Regions from separate parts of the uncultured Microbacterium sp. genome, predicted to be linked through region 2. Evidence: predicted binding sites of a transcription regulator. Region 2 holds the regulator's gene; the other holds the start of a gene.
The links. Region 2 encodes HspR, which represses chaperone genes until heat shock. Its sites were predicted from a motif close to AAGTTGAGTCNNNNNGACTCAACTT; they were not measured.

Region 1: a site for HspR is predicted at 6,706-6,730, ahead of ACFE6Z_RS00355 (ATP-dependent Clp protease ATP-binding subunit). Genes of this name have one in related genera too.

Annotation. Positions count from the first base shown of each region.
Region 1 covers NZ_CAXTJR010000001.1:72,190-81,549, reverse strand. Annotated here, with positions in the region: gene ACFE6Z_RS00380 (ATP-dependent DNA ligase) at 1-181, opposite strand, end outside; gene ACFE6Z_RS00375 (LLM class flavin-dependent oxidoreductase) at 409-1,281, opposite strand; gene ACFE6Z_RS00370 (hypothetical protein) at 1,438-1,863, opposite strand; gene ACFE6Z_RS00365 (LLM class flavin-dependent oxidoreductase) at 1,876-2,673, opposite strand; gene ACFE6Z_RS00360 (class I SAM-dependent methyltransferase) at 2,868-3,932, shown strand; gene ACFE6Z_RS00355 (ATP-dependent Clp protease ATP-binding subunit) at 4,079-6,661, opposite strand; gene nhaA (Na+/H+ antiporter NhaA) at 6,807-8,660, opposite strand; gene ACFE6Z_RS00345 (molybdopterin-dependent oxidoreductase) at 8,735-9,325, shown strand; gene ACFE6Z_RS00340 (FAD-binding oxidoreductase) at 9,322-9,360, shown strand, end outside.
Region 2 covers NZ_CAXTJR010000011.1:99,121-108,480, forward strand. Annotated here, with positions in the region: gene ACFE6Z_RS14715 (AI-2E family transporter) at 1-449, opposite strand, end outside; gene ACFE6Z_RS14720 (potassium channel family protein) at 491-1,288, opposite strand; gene ACFE6Z_RS14725 (DUF2252 domain-containing protein) at 1,423-2,817, shown strand; gene ACFE6Z_RS14730 (heat shock protein transcriptional repressor HspR) at 2,895-3,368, opposite strand; gene ACFE6Z_RS14735 (DnaJ C-terminal domain-containing protein) at 3,374-4,366, opposite strand; gene ACFE6Z_RS14740 (nucleotide exchange factor GrpE) at 4,373-5,005, opposite strand; gene dnaK (molecular chaperone DnaK) at 5,017-6,885, opposite strand; gene ACFE6Z_RS14750 (hypothetical protein) at 7,053-7,604, opposite strand; gene ACFE6Z_RS14755 (MFS transporter) at 7,752-9,197, shown strand; gene ACFE6Z_RS14760 (MarR family winged helix-turn-helix transcriptional regulator) at 9,255-9,360, opposite strand, start outside.

The DNA of each region.
Region 1 (9,360 bases), on a different contig from region 2:
GCCCCCGCCAGCCGACGCCGACCCGCCCCTGGCGGGGTGCGGCGAGAAGGTACCCCACCGCCGGGGCGATCTCTTCGGTCTCCAACCGCTGCAGCAGCGCGGCGAGCGCGGCCGATTTCGCCGTGCGCGACGATGTGGACCCCACCAGATCGGACGTCGTCACGAGCTCAGCCAACAGCATCCCCGCAGTCTCCCACCGACCGCCGACATCGCGACCCGTCGTCCCATGTCGCCGCGTGTCGCCCGATGTCGCCCGGGCGACCCGTTGTCCGGGCCTCCGCAACTACCCGAGAAACCACATCCGCGACGAGACATCACGCGGCACGTGTCGTCTCAGCGCCGATATGGTTTCTCGCGCACTCGGGCTCGGTCACTCGGGCTCCGTCGCCCAGGGCTAGGCGCCAGGGCTCAGGCGTACAGCCGCGACACTGCTCCGACGCCGGCCAGGAACGCGTTCAGGTCCGGTTCGCCGTCGCGCGGCTGGAGGATGACGGCGGTGGCTCCTGCGTCGAAGAACGGCGCGACGGCCGCTGCCACCTCCTCGGGGGCGCCGGCGACGACCAGCGCCGGGTCGACCTCGCCCTTCGTCCGCTGGAGCTGGTCGATGACAGCGGTGCGGGCCTCTTCGCCTCCGAAGGCGGCGATCACGAAAACCACGAGTTCGTGCGACCCGGCGCGTCCGGCCGCGGTCCGCCCCTCGAGGGCGAGCGCGAGCGTGCGTGCGACGCGATCCGGGCTGCTCCCGTCCGGGAGGATCGTGCCGTCGGCGACCTCGCCCGTCAGGCGCACGGTCTTGGGTCCCTCCCCCGCTGCCATGACGACCGGAGCCTGAGCGGGCGGCCAGTCGAGCCGCACCTGATCGAGCGACACGTAGCGCCCCGCGAACGTGACCTCTTCGCCCGCGAGCAGCGACCGCAGCGCCGGTACGTACTCGCGCATGAGGGTGAGCGGCGAGGCGACGCGTGCCCCGATCTGACCCATCCACGACAGCACTCCGTGGCCGACACCGGGGATGAGCCGGCCGGGGAAGAGTCGCTCCATAGTCGCGATCTCCATCGCCAGCGCCGCGACGTTGCGGAACGGCATGGGGGCGACCCCGATGCCGATCTTGAGTCGCTCGGTCCAGGCGAGGGCGGCGGATGCTGCGGCGAACGCCGACTCGCGGAAGCAGTCCTCCCAGAGCCACAGCTCGGGCACGCCCTCGGCCTCGGCGGCCTGCGCGGCGCCGCGGAGCGCCTCGGGCGGGAAGGAGGGAGTGAAGATCGCACCGATGCGTGGCATCCGTCCACTCTGCCATGGCCTCCAGACCCCCGAGAAACCACATCCGCGACGAGACATCACGCGTCACGTGTCGTCTCAGCGCCGATGTGGTTTCTCGCGCCCGCGCCCGCTCGGGCTCACGCGCGGGCGCGGGCTCAGGCACGCGCGGGCGCGGGCTCAGGAGCCGGCCCACAGGGCCCACGCGACGAGGAGAGGCTGCAGGAAGAGCCGGCCGAAACGCGACATGTCGGTGCGCATCATCGGGGCGGGCCTGCCGGTGAGCCACTGGTGGACGTTGCCCGGGAACACCGCGACGAAGAACCCCGCGGTCAGCGCGCCGACCCGTGCCCGCTCGGCGGGGAGCGCCACGAGCGCCGCGCCCAGCGCGATCTCGACCGCCCCCGACGCGACGACGATCGCGTCCTTATCGAGGTGCGACTGCCGGACCGCCCAGTCGGGCACCGCGATACGGAAGCCGCGGCGACCCCAGAACAGGTGCGAGAGTCCCGTATACACGAGAAAGCCGGCGAGGACGACGCGGGCGATGACCCGCACGGCTTCGGATGCTGGGGAACGGCGCCGACGACGGTGGTGGCGGCTCATCGGCTCATCCTGTCAGCTCGCATCCAGCGCACGGCGGGCGGCCTCGATGAACTCGAGATGCTCATCGAGCGTGTCGGATGCCGTGATCACCCGGAGAACGAGTTCGTCGACGCTCTGCGTGTAGGCGGCGACTCCTGCCGCCAGATCCTCATCGGGGGCGGGGAGGACCGTGGCTAGCGGGTCCATGCCGAGCCGGGCGAAGTTCGCCGCGTAGGCGGGATAGGTCGCGTAGCGGCGCGCCTCTTCGTCGCGTCGCGCGATCGCGCGGGGGTCGACGGCCGTGCGCGCGTAGAGGGCGACGTGACCGGCGCCCTGGGGTGCAGCATCCCGAAGCTGTCGCGCCTGCTCTGCCGCGCGTGCGGGCGTAAGCCAGCTCAGCAGCGCGCCGTCCGCGTGTTCTGCCGCCAGGGCACGCATCTTGGGGCCGAGTGCACCGACGAGAACCCGCGCACCGGTTTCCGCCGTGAGCTGTCGCACCTGCTCGCCGACCAGGTCGAGCGCGCCGACGCGGGTGCTCCCGGCGCCGATGCCCAGAATCAAGCGATCCTCAGGGAGCCCGAGCCGCTGCACGGCGGCGACGATCTCGGCGGCGGGGCGGCGATCCACCGGGATCACGCCCGTCGCGAGCACGAGGTGCTCGGTCGATGCGGCGGCCGCCGCCAGCACGGCGAGCGAATCGGAGCCGGGCGTGTCGTTCACCCAGAGCCCGCGGAATCCCGCGCGCTCGGCAGCCTCCGCGACCGCGGCACCCGCCTCCGGTCCGAGGGATCCGGCGATGCCGATCGACACCACGCCGTGTTGTTCTGTCATCCTCCGAGCATCCCACGCCGCACCTCTGGTCGTCGCAATGCACCCTCGACCGTCGCAATGCACCCTCGACCGTCGCAATGCACCCTCGACCGAGGGTGCATTGCGGGAATCGAGGGGCATTGCGGCCGTTCCAGGTGCACTGCGGAGCCCGGTGTGCTCTCACGTCATCCCGGCTCTCGCGCTAGCGTGGGGCGGTGATCGATGCGGATGCTGCGGACCGGCTGATCCTCGACGAGTCGGCGTCGGCACGCGCGACGACTCCGCCGGGTGCATTCGTCGTGATCGGCGACGAATCAGGAGCCCTCACGCGCGCCGTGCTCGGCGATGGAGCAGGCCACGTGCGCGTGCACCAGGATTCCGTCACGGCCGAATGGACGCTGCGGGATGCCGTCGCCGACCCGGACCGCGCCCGCTCACTGGGGCTCGACCCCGCGCTCGTGACGGATGCCGGCACGGTGCTGGTGCGACTCCCCCGGTCGCTCGATGCGCTGCGCGATATCGCCGGTCTCATCGCCGCGCACGCGCGCCCGGATGTCGTCGTCTTCGCCGGCGGCCGGATCAAGCACATGTCGCTCACGATGAACGACGTGCTGCGCGAGTACTTCACGACCGTGGACGTGACCCACGCGCGCCAGAAGTCGCGGGTGCTGATCGCGCGCGGCCCCCACGACGGCGCCGATCCCATGCCCCGTACCGCCCGCCACAACCTGCCCGGCCTCTCCGAACCGATCGTCGTCTCGGCCCTGGGCGGGGTGTTCGCGGGCACCTCGATCGATATCGGCACCCGGTTCCTCATCGAGAACCTTCCCGGACGGCTCCCGGAAGGCGGCGACGTCGTCGACCTCGCGTGCGGCACCGGCGTCGTCGCCGTGTGGCTGGCGCTCCAGCATCCCGACATCACGGTGCTTGCGACCGACCGGTCGTCGGCCGCGGTCACCTCGGCCCGCGCCACGGCGGCAGCGAACGGCATCGCCGAGCGGGTGCAGGTCGTCCGAGACGACGGACTCGCGAGTCGCCCAGACGGCAGCGCGGCGTTCATCGCGCTGAATCCGCCGTTCCACGAGGGGGCTGCTGTCGACGAGCGGCTCGCGTTCTGGCTGTTCGCCGATGCGGCACGCGCCCTGCGGCCGGGGGGCGAGCTGTGGACGGTGTGGAACTCGCCGCTCGCCTATCGCTCCGCGCTCGAGCGCATCGTCGGACCGACCCGCCAGGTCGCCCGCAACGCGAAGTTCACCGTCGCGGCATCGACCCGCCGCTGACCCCCAGCCCAACCGACCCACCGACCCGCCGCTGACCCCCAACCGACCCGCTGCCGAACCGCTGCCGCCGACAGAACAGAAGACACCTGCACGCACGCGAAGGCGCCGCCGGGAATCCCGACGGCGCCTTGCGCGGAACGACGAACCTACGCGGCCTGCGCCACGTCGACGAGCGTGGTGCGGACGACGAGCGCACCGGCGACAGCATCCACCGTCACCGACCCGCCGTCCACGAGCTCACCGCTGACGAACAGGTCGGCGATGCGGTCGTCGACCTCACGCTGGATCACACGGCGGAGCGGTCGCGCACCGTACTCGGGCTCGTAGCCGTTCTCGGCGACCCAATCGATCGCCGACGCCGTCACCTCGAGCTCGACGTCGCGCTTGGCGAGGCGGGCGCGGGTCGCACCGAGCAGCAGCCCCACGATCTCGCGCAGCTGATCGACGGCGAGCTTGCGGAACAGGACGATCTCGTCGATGCGGTTGAGGAACTCGGGCCGCATCGCCTCGCGCAGCTTGCCCATCACGCGATCGCGCAGATCCTTGTCGCTGCCGAACCCGGTCGCTCCGCCGCCGTCGGCGATGAAGCCGATGGCGCCTGAGCGCGACGCGAGGAACTCGCTGCCGAGGTTCGAGGTCATCACGATCACGGTGTTGCGGAAATCGACCGTGCGCCCCTGCCCGTCGGTCAGACGCCCGTCGTCGAGCACCTGCAGCAGCAGGTTGAACACGTCGGGGTGGGCCTTCTCGATCTCGTCGAACAGCACGATCGAGTAGGGGTTGCGCCGCACGCGCTCGGTGAGCTGCCCGGCCTCGTCGTACCCCACGTATCCCGGAGGGGCACCCACCAGGCGCGACACGGTGTGCCGCTCGCCGAACTCGCTCATGTCGAAGCGGATTACGGCCGTGTCGTCGTCGAAGAGCGACCCGGCGAGCGCCTTGGCGAGCTCGGTCTTGCCGACACCCGTGGGGCCCAGGAACAGGAACGATCCGACCGGTCGGTGCGAGTCGCCCATGCCGGTGCGGTTGCGGCGCACGGCCTTGGCGACAGCGGTGACCGCGTCATCCTGTCCGATCACGCGGGCGTGCAGTTCGTCCTCGAGAAGGGCGAGACGGTCGCGCTCGGTCTCGGTGAGGCGATTGACCGGGATGCCGGTGGCCCGGCTGATCACGGCGGCGATCTGCGCTTCATCGACCACAGCATCGGCAGACGCGACGGTCTCTGAGCCTGTCGAAGGGCCGCCGGACGTCGCCGCCTCCAGCCGCGTCTGCACGTCCGCGATCGCGTCGCGGATGCGCGACGCCTCCTCGTAGTGCTCCCCAGAGACCGCGGCGTTCTTGTCGGCCTCGAGGGTGGCGAGTTCGGCGACGAGCGCACCGACATCGACGGTCATGCCGAGGCGCAGCCGCAGCCGCGCGCCCGCCTGGTCGATCAGGTCGATCGCCTTGTCGGGCAGCACACGGTCGCTGAGGTAGCGATCCGACAGCTCCACCGCAGCGCGCAGCGCGTCGTCGGTGTAGGTGACGGCGTGGTGATCCTCATACGCCGAGCGCAGTCCGCGCAGGATCAGCACGGCGTTCTGCACCGACGGCTCGCCGACCCGCACGGGCTGGAAGCGGCGCTCGAGCGCGGGATCCTTCTCGATGACGCGGTACTCCTTGAGCGTCGTCGCACCCACCAGGTGCAGCTCGCCGCGCGCGAGACGCGGCTTGAGGATGTTGCCGGCATCCATCGCGCCTTCGCCGCCGCCACCGGCGCCCACGACGGTGTGCACTTCGTCGATGAACATGATGAGCTCGCCCTTGTGGGCGGCGACCTCGTCCATCGTGCTCGTGAGGCGCTCCTCGAAATCTCCGCGGTACCGGGTGCCGGCGAGCATCGCCGGCAGGTCGAGCGCGATCACGCGCTTGCCGCGCAGCTGCTCGGGCACGGTGCCGGCGACGATGGCCTGGGCCAGGCCCTCGACGATCGCGGTCTTTCCGACGCCGGCCTCGCCGACCAGCACGGGGTTGTTCTTCGTGCGACGGCTCAAGATCTCGATGGTCTGCTCGATCTCGTCGAGACGCCCGATCACCGGGTCGAGCTCGCCGGCCATGGCACGGGCGGTCAGGTCGGTTCCGAAACGATCGAGCATCGGAGTCTCGGATGCCGCGGCATCCGTCTTCTCCTCGTTCGAGGTGGCTCCGCTCGGCGTGACCGTCTCTCGGGCGCCCTGGGTGAGGGCCTCGGCGGTGACGCCGGCCTGAGCCAGCACCTGGCCGGCCGGGGAATCCTGCGCGATGACGAGCGCGAAGAAGAGGTGCTCGGGGTCGACGTAGGTCGAGCCCGACGCCCGAGCCACCTGGTAGGCGTGGAACAGCGCGCGCTGCACCGACGGCGCGATCATCGCCCCGTCGAGCTCGGCAGGATCGGTGGGCGCAGGGAGGCGCTCTTCGACGGCACGCACGATGGCACGCGGGTCTGCGCCGACGCGGCGTACCGCGTCGTCGGCGGGCGCCTCCTGCACGATCACGCGCAGCACGTGGAGCGCGTCGAGCTCACGCTGGCCACGCTCGAGGGCGAATCGCCCCGCGTTCTGCAGGATCGACTGCGTACGACTGCTCAAGAACCTGCTGAGGTCGATCGAGCGCGCCTCGCGGGCGCGCTCACCGGCCATGTAGCGGGCCAGGAACTCATCGAACGCACCGGCGCCGTTCTCGTCGCTCTGGGGGGTGAAGTCTTCGGGCACGAGTCCTCCTCATGAAACTTGAGTGCCAAGGCATCAAGTTTATGAACTTGAGCGCCTCTGTATCAACTTCAACACCCAGTCTCACGGAGTATTCCGAGCAAGTCGGCTCCGCAAATCGACTCGGGCAAATCGGCTCGGAAGAGAATCAGCGCTTCGCGGGCTGCGGTGCGGGCGCCTGCAGCGCGCGGATCAGGCTGGCCGAGTCATACGGGCCTCTGTGCCGTATCCCGTTGACGAAGAATGTGGGAGTCGCATGCAGATCCATGAGCTCGGCATCGAGCCGGTCGTCTTGGATGCGCCGGAGCACGGACGGCGAGCCGAAGTCGGAGGCGAACCTGTCGCCGTCGAGCCCGAGCTGCTCCGCGTAGCGGCAGAGGTCATCGGTCTCGAGTGCGTCCTGGTGCGCGAACAGCTTCCTGGCCATCTCCAAGAACTTGCCCTGCAGGGCCGCAGCCTCGGCCGCCTGCGCCGCCTCTTGCGCGTGCGGGTGCGGGGCGTCGAGAGGAAGGTGCCGCCAGACCCAGAGCACATCGTCGCCGAAGTACTCGACGACCGCATCGACCGATCCGGTCGCACGGCTGCAGAACGGGCACTCGAAATCGCCGTACTCGACGATCTTGTACGGCGCATCGATCCGTCCGCGGAGGTGGTCGCGAGTCGGGTCGATCGGGCGGGCGAGCTTGGCCCCGATCGCCTGCGGCGGCCGCAATCGATCCCCGATCGAGAGGACCGCCCACCCCAGGAAGAAGGCGGTGACGGATGCTGCGAGCACGCCGACCCGCGCGAGGTCCTGCGTGTGCGGGTCGGCGATCGCGATCGGCACGATGAAGAGCGAGATGGTGAAACCGATGCCCGACAGCGTGGCTCCGCCCGCAATCCGGTTCATTCCGAGTCCCGGCGCGAGCTGCCCCCTGCCGAGCGCGCGCATGAGGGCGGTCGCGCCGGTGATGCCGACGAACTTGCCGACCACCAACCCGACGACGATTCCCCAGCTCACCGGCGAGGCCAACGCCTCCAGGAGCACCTGACCGTCGAGCTTCACGCCCGCGTTGGCAAGGGCGAAGAACGGGAGGACGCCGTAGGCGATGTACGGACGCCATCCGTTGTCGATCCGCTCGTTGATCGACAACGAGTCGCGCAGGCTCCGGGTGACCGCCGCTGCGTACATCGGATTCGGCGACTCGCGGAAGGCCTGCGACAGCTCGGCCGTGCGCTCGACGTCGCCGCGGCGCGGCGAGAACACGGGAATCAGCAGCGCCACCGCGACACCGGCGAGCGTCGGGTGGATACCGGCGAGCAGCACCGCGATCCACAGCGCGATGCCGAGGACCGTATAGGTGAAGCCGCGTCCTTCCGGCAGGAAGCGCACCAGAGCGATCAGCACCATGATCACGATCGCCGCGAGAGAGGGCCACAGGCTGATCCCGCTGGAGTAGAAGAGCGCGATCACCAGCAGCGCGCCGATGTCGTCGACCACGGCGAGCGTGAGGAGGAACGTGCGCAAGCGGGACGGGTATTTCGGGCCGATGATCGCGAGCGCGCCGATCAGGAAAGCGGTGTCGGTGGAGATGACGATGCCCCAGGCCTGCGCGTGGCCGGTCGAGGCGGTGAACGACACGAAGATCAGCGCGGGGACGATAAGGCCCGCGACGGCCGCCACGATGGGCACGGCTGCACGCGATCGGTCGGTCAGTTCTCCGATCGTGAGCTGCCGTTTGACCTCGAGCCCGACGAGGAAGAAGAAGAAGGCCATGAGACCTTCGTTGACGAACTGGTGCAGCGTGAACACGCCCGCCCAGTCGCCGATCGAGAGCCCGATCGGCATCGACCAGAACTCGTCGTAGGTGTCGCCGGGCAGGTTGGCCCACAGCATGGCGATCGCGGTGCCCACGAGCATCAGAGCGGCTGACAACTGGTCGCCGCCGGGCGCTTTCCTCTTCTTCTTCGACGCCGAGGGGTCGGGCTGCGGACGCGCCGGCAGGAGCGAGGTGCTGGTCACGCCTCCATCCTGGTGCCTCCGGGTGATGATCGGGGCGATCTGTCGCTAGGGTGAACCCGACGGAAGGGGTTCGCATGTCCTTCATCACCCGGGGGTTCACCGGTCGGCGGCGGGAACGCAATCCGCGCCTGCCACCAGGTCAGACCCTCGCCCCCGATTGGCCGGTCCTGTCCGCCGGCCCGACGCCGCGCATCTCGACGGACGAGTGGGAGTTCACGCTCACCACGGAGAACGGCACCCACCGCTGGTCATGGGATGAGCTGCGCGCCCTCGGAATCGAAGACATCAGCGCCGACATCCACTGCGTCACGCACTGGTCGAAGCTCGAGATGCCGTGGCGGGGCGTATCGCTGGACACGATCTTCGCGCAGGTGCAGACCCATCACGGCTTCGTCATGGCGCACTCCTACGGCGGCTACACCACCAACGTTCCGCTGAACGACCTGCTCGGCGGGAAGAGCTGGATCGCGTTCGAGGCCGACGGCGCGCCGCTCGACCCGGAGCACGGTGGGCCCGCACGCCTGCTCGTCCCCCACCTGTACTTCTGGAAGAGCGCGAAGTGGATCCGGGGCCTCGTGACGATGCCGCGCGATGACCCGGGCTTCTGGGAGCAGAACGGCTACCACCTGCACGGCGATCCGTGGAAAGAGGAGCGCTACTGGTGACACCACCACGGGGCTCGCAGCTACCCGCTGCCCCT
Region 2 (9,360 bases):
CTCAACACGGTTCCGCCGAGCGAGGTGGCGACACCGATGATCGCGGAGGGATCCAGCATCCCGGATGCTGCGTCCGTCGCCTGCTGGTCGAGCCCGGCCGACTGCAGCCAGGCGACGACGTTCTGCGCCGAGGCGCGCAGCTCGTCGGAGTAGCTGCCGACGAGCTTGACGAACTGGGTGCCCGCGAAGAACATCAGCGCGGCCAGCACCGCGAGGATCAGGTAAGAGACCACGATCACGGTGGTGGTCGCGAGCCACCTGGGCCAGCCTCGCCGCTCGAGCGGGTGACGGATGGGGTGGCAGATGATGACGATCACCGCGGCGAGCGCCAGAGGACCGACGAGTTCGCGCGCGAGCGAGAGTCCCGCGAGGGCGATGACCGTCGCAGCGAGTCCGATCAGCACGCGCAGGGTCGGCGAGAGCACAGACGGAGCCGGCGCGGCAGGCACGGGCGCGGGCTGAGCCGGCGGGCGACGTCGGAACGGGGTCATCACGAGCCCGACGACGGACTGGTCGAAGAGTCGGCCTGGCGAGCCGCGAGCCGCTCGGCCTCGACGCGGTGCTGCGCCTGCACGAGGGCATCCGTCAGCGCTCTGACGTCCCCGCGGCTGGCGGGGATGGCGTCTTCATGGCCTCGGGTGGCGCGTTCGACCACCCACGAGGAGATCGTCGCGACGACGAGACCGACGAACACCACGCCGCCCGCCATGAGCACGACGGCCGCGACCCGGCCGGGGATCGTCACGGGCACGTAGTCGCCGTAGCCGACGGTCGTCACCGTGCAGAACGCCCACCAGACGGCGGCCGGGAACGACGTGATCGATGCCCCTGGCGCATGCCGCTCGACTTGCACCTCGACGAGCGAGATGTACCAGATGAGCAGGAGCGCCGACCCGACACCGTAGATCAGGAGGCGCGCGCGGATGGAGCTGCCCGCCGTGCGCGTGAACGAGGCGATCCTGGTGAATGCGTCGAGCAGCTTCACCGGTCGGAGCGGGGGCACGATCGCCAGCACGAGGTCGAATTTGTGGGTGCGGGCCCACAGTCGTCGCGGGTTCGACAGCGAGAGACGCACGAGGTAGTCGACGATGAATATCAGCCAGATGACCGAGATGACGAGCGTGGTGACGATGGCCGCCAGGCCCTGAACGTCGCCGATGACGTGCACCGTGTAGGTGATGAGAAACACGCCGGCGGCAATCGCCAGGGGCCAATAGGTCAGCTGCGCCCAACGCAGGCTCCGGGGCGTCTCACCCCGCGTGTCTTCGCGGAGGATCTTCGTCGTCATTTCTGCACTCTAAAGGCGGATGCCCGCTCGCCCCCGTAGACCCGCTGGGCAGGCGGGCGACGGCCGCTCACCCGCGCAGGATGATGTTGCCGCCCTCCCCTGCGCCGCCGGCCGGCCCGGGTGGACAATGAGCCATGACCGACGCCCCGCCCCGCCCCCTCGCCCAATCGTGGACGCCGCCGCCGTCGCTGGCCGATCTGCTGGCTTCGGGTCGGGAGGTGCGTGCGACGGTTCCGCGCCGGAACCTCGCACGGCGCGTGGAGGCCCCACGCGACCCGATCGGCATCCTGGACCGGCAGAACGCCTCACGGCTGCAGGAGTACCTGCCGCTGCGCGCCGAGCGCATGTCGGCCAGTCCGTTCACGTTCTACCGCGGCACGGCCGCGATCATGGCCGCCGACCTCGCGAGCGACCCGGACTCCGGCATCCTCGTCGCGTCCTGCGGCGATGCGCACGTGTCGAACTTCGGGTTCTACGCCTCGCCGCAGCGCACACTCGTCTTCGACCTGAACGACTTCGACGAGGCCGCGTGGGCGCCGTGGGAGTGGGACCTCAAGCGGCTCGTCACGAGCATCGTGATCGCGGGACAGTCGACGTCTCGCGACGACGCTGTCATCAGGGATGCTTCGCTCAGCGCCGTGCGCACGTACGCGAGGGCGATGGAAGCCGGCGTGAAGCTCAGCCCCCTCGTCCGCTTCTACGAGCACTTCGACGCGGGCGCGCGGCTGGCCGGGATGGACCCGGAGAGCCGCAAGACCATGCGCACCGCCATGAAGGACGCTGAGAAGCGCACCGCCGAGCGGGCGATGCGCAAACTGACGACGGTCACGGGCACCGGCCGGATCGCGTTCGTCGAAGCCCCCCCGACGATGACGCACGCCCCCGCGGAGATCGAGTCGCAGCTGAGCGAGCTCCTGGACCGCTACGTCGTGACGACCAGCGTCGACATCCGTCTGCTGCTGCGCCACTACACCGTCTCGGACATCGTGCGGCGGGTGGTGGGTGTCGGCAGCGTGGGCACGCGGTGCTTCCTGCTGCTCCTGCAGGACGGCGCAGGCAACGCGCTGTTGCTGCAGGCGAAGGAGGCGGTGCGCAGTGTGCTGGAGGAATACGGGCACGTCACCCAGCCGCAGGCCCTCGTCGACCACGTCGCGGAGTTCGGCGAAGGCGGTCGGGTCGTGGCGCTGCAGCGCATCCTGCAGGCGGTGTCCGATCCGTTCCTCGGCCACCTGCAGGTCACCGAGAACGACACCGACTACTACGTACGCCAGTTCCACGACAAGAAGGGGAGCATCGAGATGGACACCCTCGACGACGTGCCTTTCGCCCGCTACGCGGATGTCTGCGCCACGACGCTCGCGCGTGCGCACGTGCAGTCGCAGACCGCCGCGCTCGTGGCCGGCTACATCGGAAACGGCCGGGTCGTCGGCGAGTCGATCGTCGAGTGGGCCTACGCCTACGCCGACCTATCGCGCGCCGACTACGCGCTGTACCTCCAGGCGCGAGGGATCACGCCGCCGGTCGGCTGATCACGACTGGGAGGCGTCGGGCGGCGAGACAGTCTCGCGGGAACGGACGGCGGTGTCGGGATGCTGCCGCGAGCGCGTCAGTCCTCGTCGAGGTCGTCGGGGGTGGGTTCGCCGGCGTCCAGCAAGCGGCGCGGCTGCCAGAGCATGACCTCCCGCGTGCGCCGCACGCGGGTGCCGTGGCGCAGCGACACCACCGAACCGGTCGATCCGGCCGCGAACACCCGGGCCCCCGGGCGGTTCTGCAGCTCGGCCTGCACGCGCGCCTCGAGGTCGCGCACGCGGAAGTGCAGTTCGCGCACGCGCTCTTCCAGTTCGATGATGCGGGCGATGGCGGGCAGGCTCATGCCGTCGCCCGACATGCGCGCGACTTCACGCAACTGCTGGACGTGGCGGAGCGAATAGCGGCGCGAGCCGCCCTGCGTGCGGGCGGGCACGACCAGGCCGATCCGGTCGTACTGGCGGAGGGTCTGCGGGTGCATGCCCGCGAGCTCGGCCGCGGCGGCGATCGCGAGGATCGGCGAATCCTCGTCGAGCTGGTCGTGGTCGACCATGATCGCTACCCCCGAGCCTTGGCCATCAGGTCGGCGCGCGGGTTCTCTTTGGGCTCGAGTTCGTGGAACTTCTCGAGCGCGGCGCGGGCATCATCCTCGAGGTGCGACGGCACAGCCACCTGCACCTCGGCGAGGAGGTCGCCGGTGCCCTTTGACGTCTCGACACCCCGGCCCTTGACGCGCAGGACGCGCCCGGACGGAGTGCCCGGGGCCACCCGCAGCTTGACGGGATCGCCGCCGAGCGTGGGCACCTCGATCGTCGCGCCGAGCGCCGCCTCGGTGAAGGTCACCGGCACGCTCACCCGCAGGTTCAGCCCGTCGCGGGTGAAGACCGGATGCGGTCGCACCGCGATCTGCACGACGATGTCGCCCGTCTCGCCGCCGTCGGGCGACGGGCGACCGCGGCCGCGCAGCCGTATCTTCTGTCCGTCGGCGACGCCGGCGGGGATCTTCACCTTGAACGGCTTGCCGTCATCACCCTGGAGCGTGATGGTCTCGCCCTTGGTCGCGGTGATGAAGTCGATCGTCGTGCGCGCGGTGACATCCGCGCCGCGCGTCGGCCCGCCGTAGCCGCGGAAGCCGCCGGTGGTCTGGCCGAATCGGCCGGAGCCGAATCCCCCGCCCTGCTGCTGGTTGAACATCGTGAAGATGTCGTCGAAATCCTGCGGGTTCTGCGTGCGCGCGCCTCGACCCTGCCCGAACATGCTGAAGACATCTTCGAAGCCGCCGGCGCTCTGGCCGCCCGCGGTGAACCGGGCGCCCGAGCCCATGGCGCGGATCTGGTCGTACTCCTTGCGCTGCTCGACATCGGAGAGCACCGAATACGCTTCGCTGATCTCCTTGAACTTCGCCTCGGCCGCGGTGTCGCCCTGATTGGAGTCGGGGTGGTACTTGCGGGCGAGCTTGCGATAAGTCTTCTTGAGATCGGCGTCCGCGACGCCCTTATCGACGCCGAGCACGGCGTAGAAATCCTTGTCGAACCAGTCTTGGCTGGCCATGGCGTGCTAAACGGTCCCTGAGCCAGGCGAAGGGTCGGCCGGCACGGCGACGACGACCTTGGCGGGTCGAAGCTCGACCGTGCCGAGACGGTAGCCCGTCTCGACGACCTCGAGGACCGTCGGCTCGGTGACGCCGGGGGTCGGGGCCTGGAAGATAGCCTCGTGCTGCTGCGGGTCGAAGGCCTCGCCCGCCGCGCCATAGCCGACCAGTCCCATCCGCTCGGCGAGCGTGCGGAGCTTCTCGGCGATCGCGAAGAAGGGCGTGCCCTCCTGCAGGTCGCCGTGCTTGTCGGCGCGATCCAGATCGTCCAGCACCGGGATGAGGCCCTTGGCGGCCTCTCCCTTCGCACGCTCGAGCTCGCGCTCGCGCTGGTCTTCGGTCCGGCGACGGTAGTTCGCATACTCGGCCTGCAGCCGCTTGAGGTCGCCCAGCAGAGCGGACTCCAGGTCTGCCAGGACAGCGTCTTCGGCAGCAGCATCCGAGTTCTGCGTCGCCCCCAGGATGTCGTCGACGGTCAGCTCTTCCGTCGACGCCGCGGCGGAGCCGGCGGATTCCTCCGCCGGCTCCTGTGCGGGCTGCCCACCGGACGACTCAGGGCCGTCGTAGCCCTGCGGCTCTTCGTGGTCCTTCTTCGACATGGGTTCTCGTCCTACTTCTTCTCGTCTTCGTCGTCCACGACCTCGGCATCGATGACGTCCTCCTCGGACCCCGACGGGGCCTCGCCCTCCGGTGCACCCTCGGGCGCAGCATCCGGAGCCGACTGGGATGCCTGCGACGAGGCGTAGATCGCTTCACCCAGCTTGCCCTGGCTCGCCGTCAGCTTGTCGAACGCGGCCTTGACCGCGTCGTCGTCCTCGCCGGCGAGCGCCGTCTTGAGCGCATCGACATCGCCCTGCACCTCGGTCTTGACGTCGGCCGGGAGCTTGTCGTCGTTGTCCTTGATGAGCTTGTCGATCGAGTACGACAGGGTCTCGGCCTGGTTGCGGGTCTCGGCGGAGTCGCGACGCTTCTTGTCTTCGGCGGCGTGCTCCTCGGCCTCGCGCACCATGCGCTCGATGTCGTCCTTCGCGAGCGACGAGCCGCCCGTGATCGTCATCGACTGCTCCTTGCCCGTGCCCTTGTCCTTGGCGGACACGTGCACGATGCCGTTCGCGTCGATGTCGAACGTGACCTCGACCTGCGGGATGCCGCGGGGCGCCGGTGCGATGCCGGTGAGCTCGAACGTGCCCAGCGGCTTGTTGTCGCGGGTGAAGTCGCGCTCGCCCTGGAAGACCTGGATCGCGACGGACGGCTGGTTGTCGTCGGCCGTGGTGAAGGTCTCGCTGCGCTTGGTCGGGATGGCGGTGTTGCGCTCGATGAGCTTGGTCATGATGCCGCCCTTGGTCTCGATGCCGAGGCTCAGGGGGGTGACGTCGATGAGCAGGACGTCCTTGCGCTCGCCCTTCAGCACGCCGGCCTGCAGGGCGGCGCCCACGGCGACGACCTCATCGGGGTTGACGCCCTTGTTCGCCTCCTTGCCGGCCTCCTTCTTGACGAGCTCGGCGACGGCGGGCATGCGGGTCGATCCGCCGACCAGCACGACGTGGTCGATGTCGCCGACCTTGATGCCGGCCTCGCGGATGACGTCCTCGAAGGGCTTCTTGGTGCGGTCGAGCAGGTCCTTCGTGAGGTCTTCGAACTTGGCGCGCGTGATCGTCTCGGACAGCGACACCGGGCCGCTGTCGGTCAGCGACAGGTAGGGCAGGTTGACGCTGGTCGACATCGAGGAGCTGAGCTCCTTCTTCGCCTGCTCGGCAGCCTCCTTGAGGCGCTGCAGCGCGATCTTGTCGCCCGAGACATCGACTCCGGTCGTGTCCTTGAACTGCTTGATGAAGTAGTCGACGAGACGCTGGTCCCAGTCGTCGCCGCCGAGGCGGTTGTCACCGGCGGTGGCGCGCACCTGGATGGTCGAGAAGTCGTCGTCCTTGCCCACTTCCAGCAGCGACACGTCGAACGTTCCGCCACCGAGGTCGAAGACGAGGATGAGCTCGTCCTCCTTGCCCTTGTCGAGGCCGTAGGCGAGCGCTGCCGCGGTCGGCTCGTTGATGATGCGCAGGACGTTCAGGCCCGCGATCTCGCCGGCCTCCTTCGTGGCCTGTCGCTCGGCGTCATTGAAGTACGCGGGAACGGTGATGACGGCATCCGTCACCGTGTCGCCCAGGTACTCTTCGGCGTCGTGCTTGAGCTTGCCGAGGATGCGCGCCGAGATCTCCTGCGGCGTGTACTTCTTCCCGTCGACGTCGAACGTCCAGTTCGTGCCCATGTGGCGCTTGACGCTCGCGACGGTGCGGTCGACGTTGGTGACGGCCTGGCGCTTGGCGGTCTCGCCGACGAGCACCTCGCCGTCCTTGGTGAACGCCGTCACGGACGGCGTCGTGCGGAAGCCTTCGGCGTTCGCGATGACCTTGGGCTCGCCGCCCTCCAGCACGCTCACGACCGAGTTGGTCGTTCCGAGGTCGATTCCCACTGCACGGGGCATTGTGTCTCCTTGATCGTTCTGGGACTGCGACGGATGCCGCGCCCCGGGGTGTATTCGTCTGTGAAAGTCGGCGGACTCGAGGTTGAGCCCTGATGACTCAAGGCTAGCGAGGGTGCGTAACGGTGTCAAATGAACTTGATACGCTCTGGCTCAACTTTCAGGAACGCTCAGACTGCGTGGCCGAGCACCTGCAGGAACACGACGATGAGCGCGAGCACGACCAGGGCGAGCAGCACCAGCAGCTGCTTCCACCACGTGAGCTTCGAGCGCCGCACGGCGAACCATCCGACGACCGCGAGCGTGACGACGTACACGCCGATCGCCGCGATCAGCGCCGTCTCCAGCGGGAGGACTCCCACCCACGCGAGCACTAAGAGGATGCCGGGGATCAGCACCGTTCCGAGCGCGCCGCCAGCGACCTGGAAAAGGAGGCCGAGCTCGTTGCGGCTCGGAAACTCCTGATGCACCGCCAAGTGCGAGATGACGTCGGAGACGAACCCGGCCGCGGTGATCCCGAGCACGCCCAGGACGAGGGCGAAGAACGCGTGGTCGGCCTCCGCGTGCCCACTGGCCCACACCACGAGCACGATCGCAAGGCCGGTGAAGGTCGCGTAGACCCGCTCCTTGAAGTACATGACGAAGGCGTCGCCGGTGCCCTCGAACTCGGCGAGGCGATCCTGTGCGCGACCCTTCCTTCGGCGCGGCGACGGTCCGGTCATCTCTCCCCCGTTCCGCGCACCGCGCTGCAGCGAGCCTAGCGGCGCGTCGCGGAGTAGCCTGGGCTCGCCCGCGACGCTGCGGGCGAGGCATCCTGCCCGAGGGGATGCGTCACACTCCGTTCACCCACCCAGCTGAGAGTGATCGCTATGAGTTCGCACGAACCCGAAGGCTCGCCGATCATTCCGCCCCCGACCGCGAACAGCGGCGCGATCGCGGCGATGGGTGCAGAGCTCGACCCCGATCGGGTCGTCCCCCGCAAGCAGGTCGTGTCGTGGGCGATGTGGGACTGGGCGACTCAGCCGTTCAACTCCGTCATCCTGACGTTCGTCTTCGTCTCGCTGTACCTCGTTTCCGACAGCTTCCTGCCGCCGGACATCGCCGCGCAGAACGCCAACGGCACGATCGAGTGCTCATCGGCCGCCTACACGGCCACGCAGTACTGCCAATCGCTGTCCGATCTCGCCGGGTGGTACGGCTGGGTGGCGTTCGCCGCCGGCATCCTGATCCTCCTTCTCGCCCCCGTACTCGGGCAGCGCGCCGACGCGAAGGGCACCAAGAAGCGATGGGTGATCGGGAGCACGGTCATTCTGGCGCTTCTCCAGTTCGCGCTCTTCTTCGTCTACGCAGAGCCGGTGTTCTTCTGGTTCGGCGCCGCGATCGTCGCGATCGGCTCGGTCGTCTCGGAGATCGCGGGCGTCAACTACAACGCGATGCTGGTCGAAGTCTCCACCCCCCGGTCGATCGGGCGCGTGAGCGGCCTCGGCTGGGGCCTCGGATACATCGGCGGCATCGTCGCGCTCGTGATCGTGGTGATCCTGAACCAGTTCTCGTGGTTCGGCCTCGACGTCTCGGGCGGACTCGCGTACCGGCTGATCGCGGTCGGTGCGGGCGTCTGGACCATCGTGTTCGCCCTGCCGTTCGTCTTCAATGTGCCCGAGACGCCCGCGCGCAGCGACCGGCCGCACGTCGGGTTCTTCGAGAGCTACGTCGTGCTGGTGAAAGACGTCATCGCCCTCTTCCGCAACCATCGCTCGACGTTCTGGTTCCTGATCGCCAGTGCCGTCTATCGCGACGGGCTGGCGGGCGTCTTCGCCTTCGGCGGTGTACTCGCGGCGGCCGCATTCGGCTTCACCCCCACCGAGGTGATCATCTTCGGCATCGCCCTCAACCTCGTCGCGGGCATCTCGACGATCGCCGCCGGCCGGCTCGACGATCGCTTCGGGGCGCGCACGGTCATCGTCTTCGCGCTGTCGATCCTCATCGTCAGCGCCCTGTTCGTCTTCTTCTTCCACGAGGGCGGCAAGACGGTTTTCTGGATCGGCGGCATCGTCCTGTCCGCAGCCGTCGGGCCCGCTCAGGCCTCCAGCAGGTCGCTCCTCGCACGGGTGACACCGGCCGAGATGCAGGGCGAGGTGTTCGGCCTGTACGCGACGACGGGCCGAGCGATGAGCTTCCTCTCGCCGCTCCTGTGGGCGCTGTTCATCGGATGGTTCGGCGCGACGTACTTCGGCATCCTGGGCATCACGATCATCCTGGCCCTCGGCCTCGTGCTCCTGCTGTTCGTGAAGCTTCCGGCGCACCGGCGTCTCTGACCCTCGGGCCTTGCCGTATGTCCGTCCGGGCGTCCGGGCGTCCGGGCGTCCGGGCGTTCAGGCGCGAGGCCAGGCATCGGCGAGCTTCGTCAGGAGACGTGCGAGGTCGGCCCGCTCCTGATCTGTGAACGCGGCGAGCGCGGCCTCGACGGTTCCCCGCCGC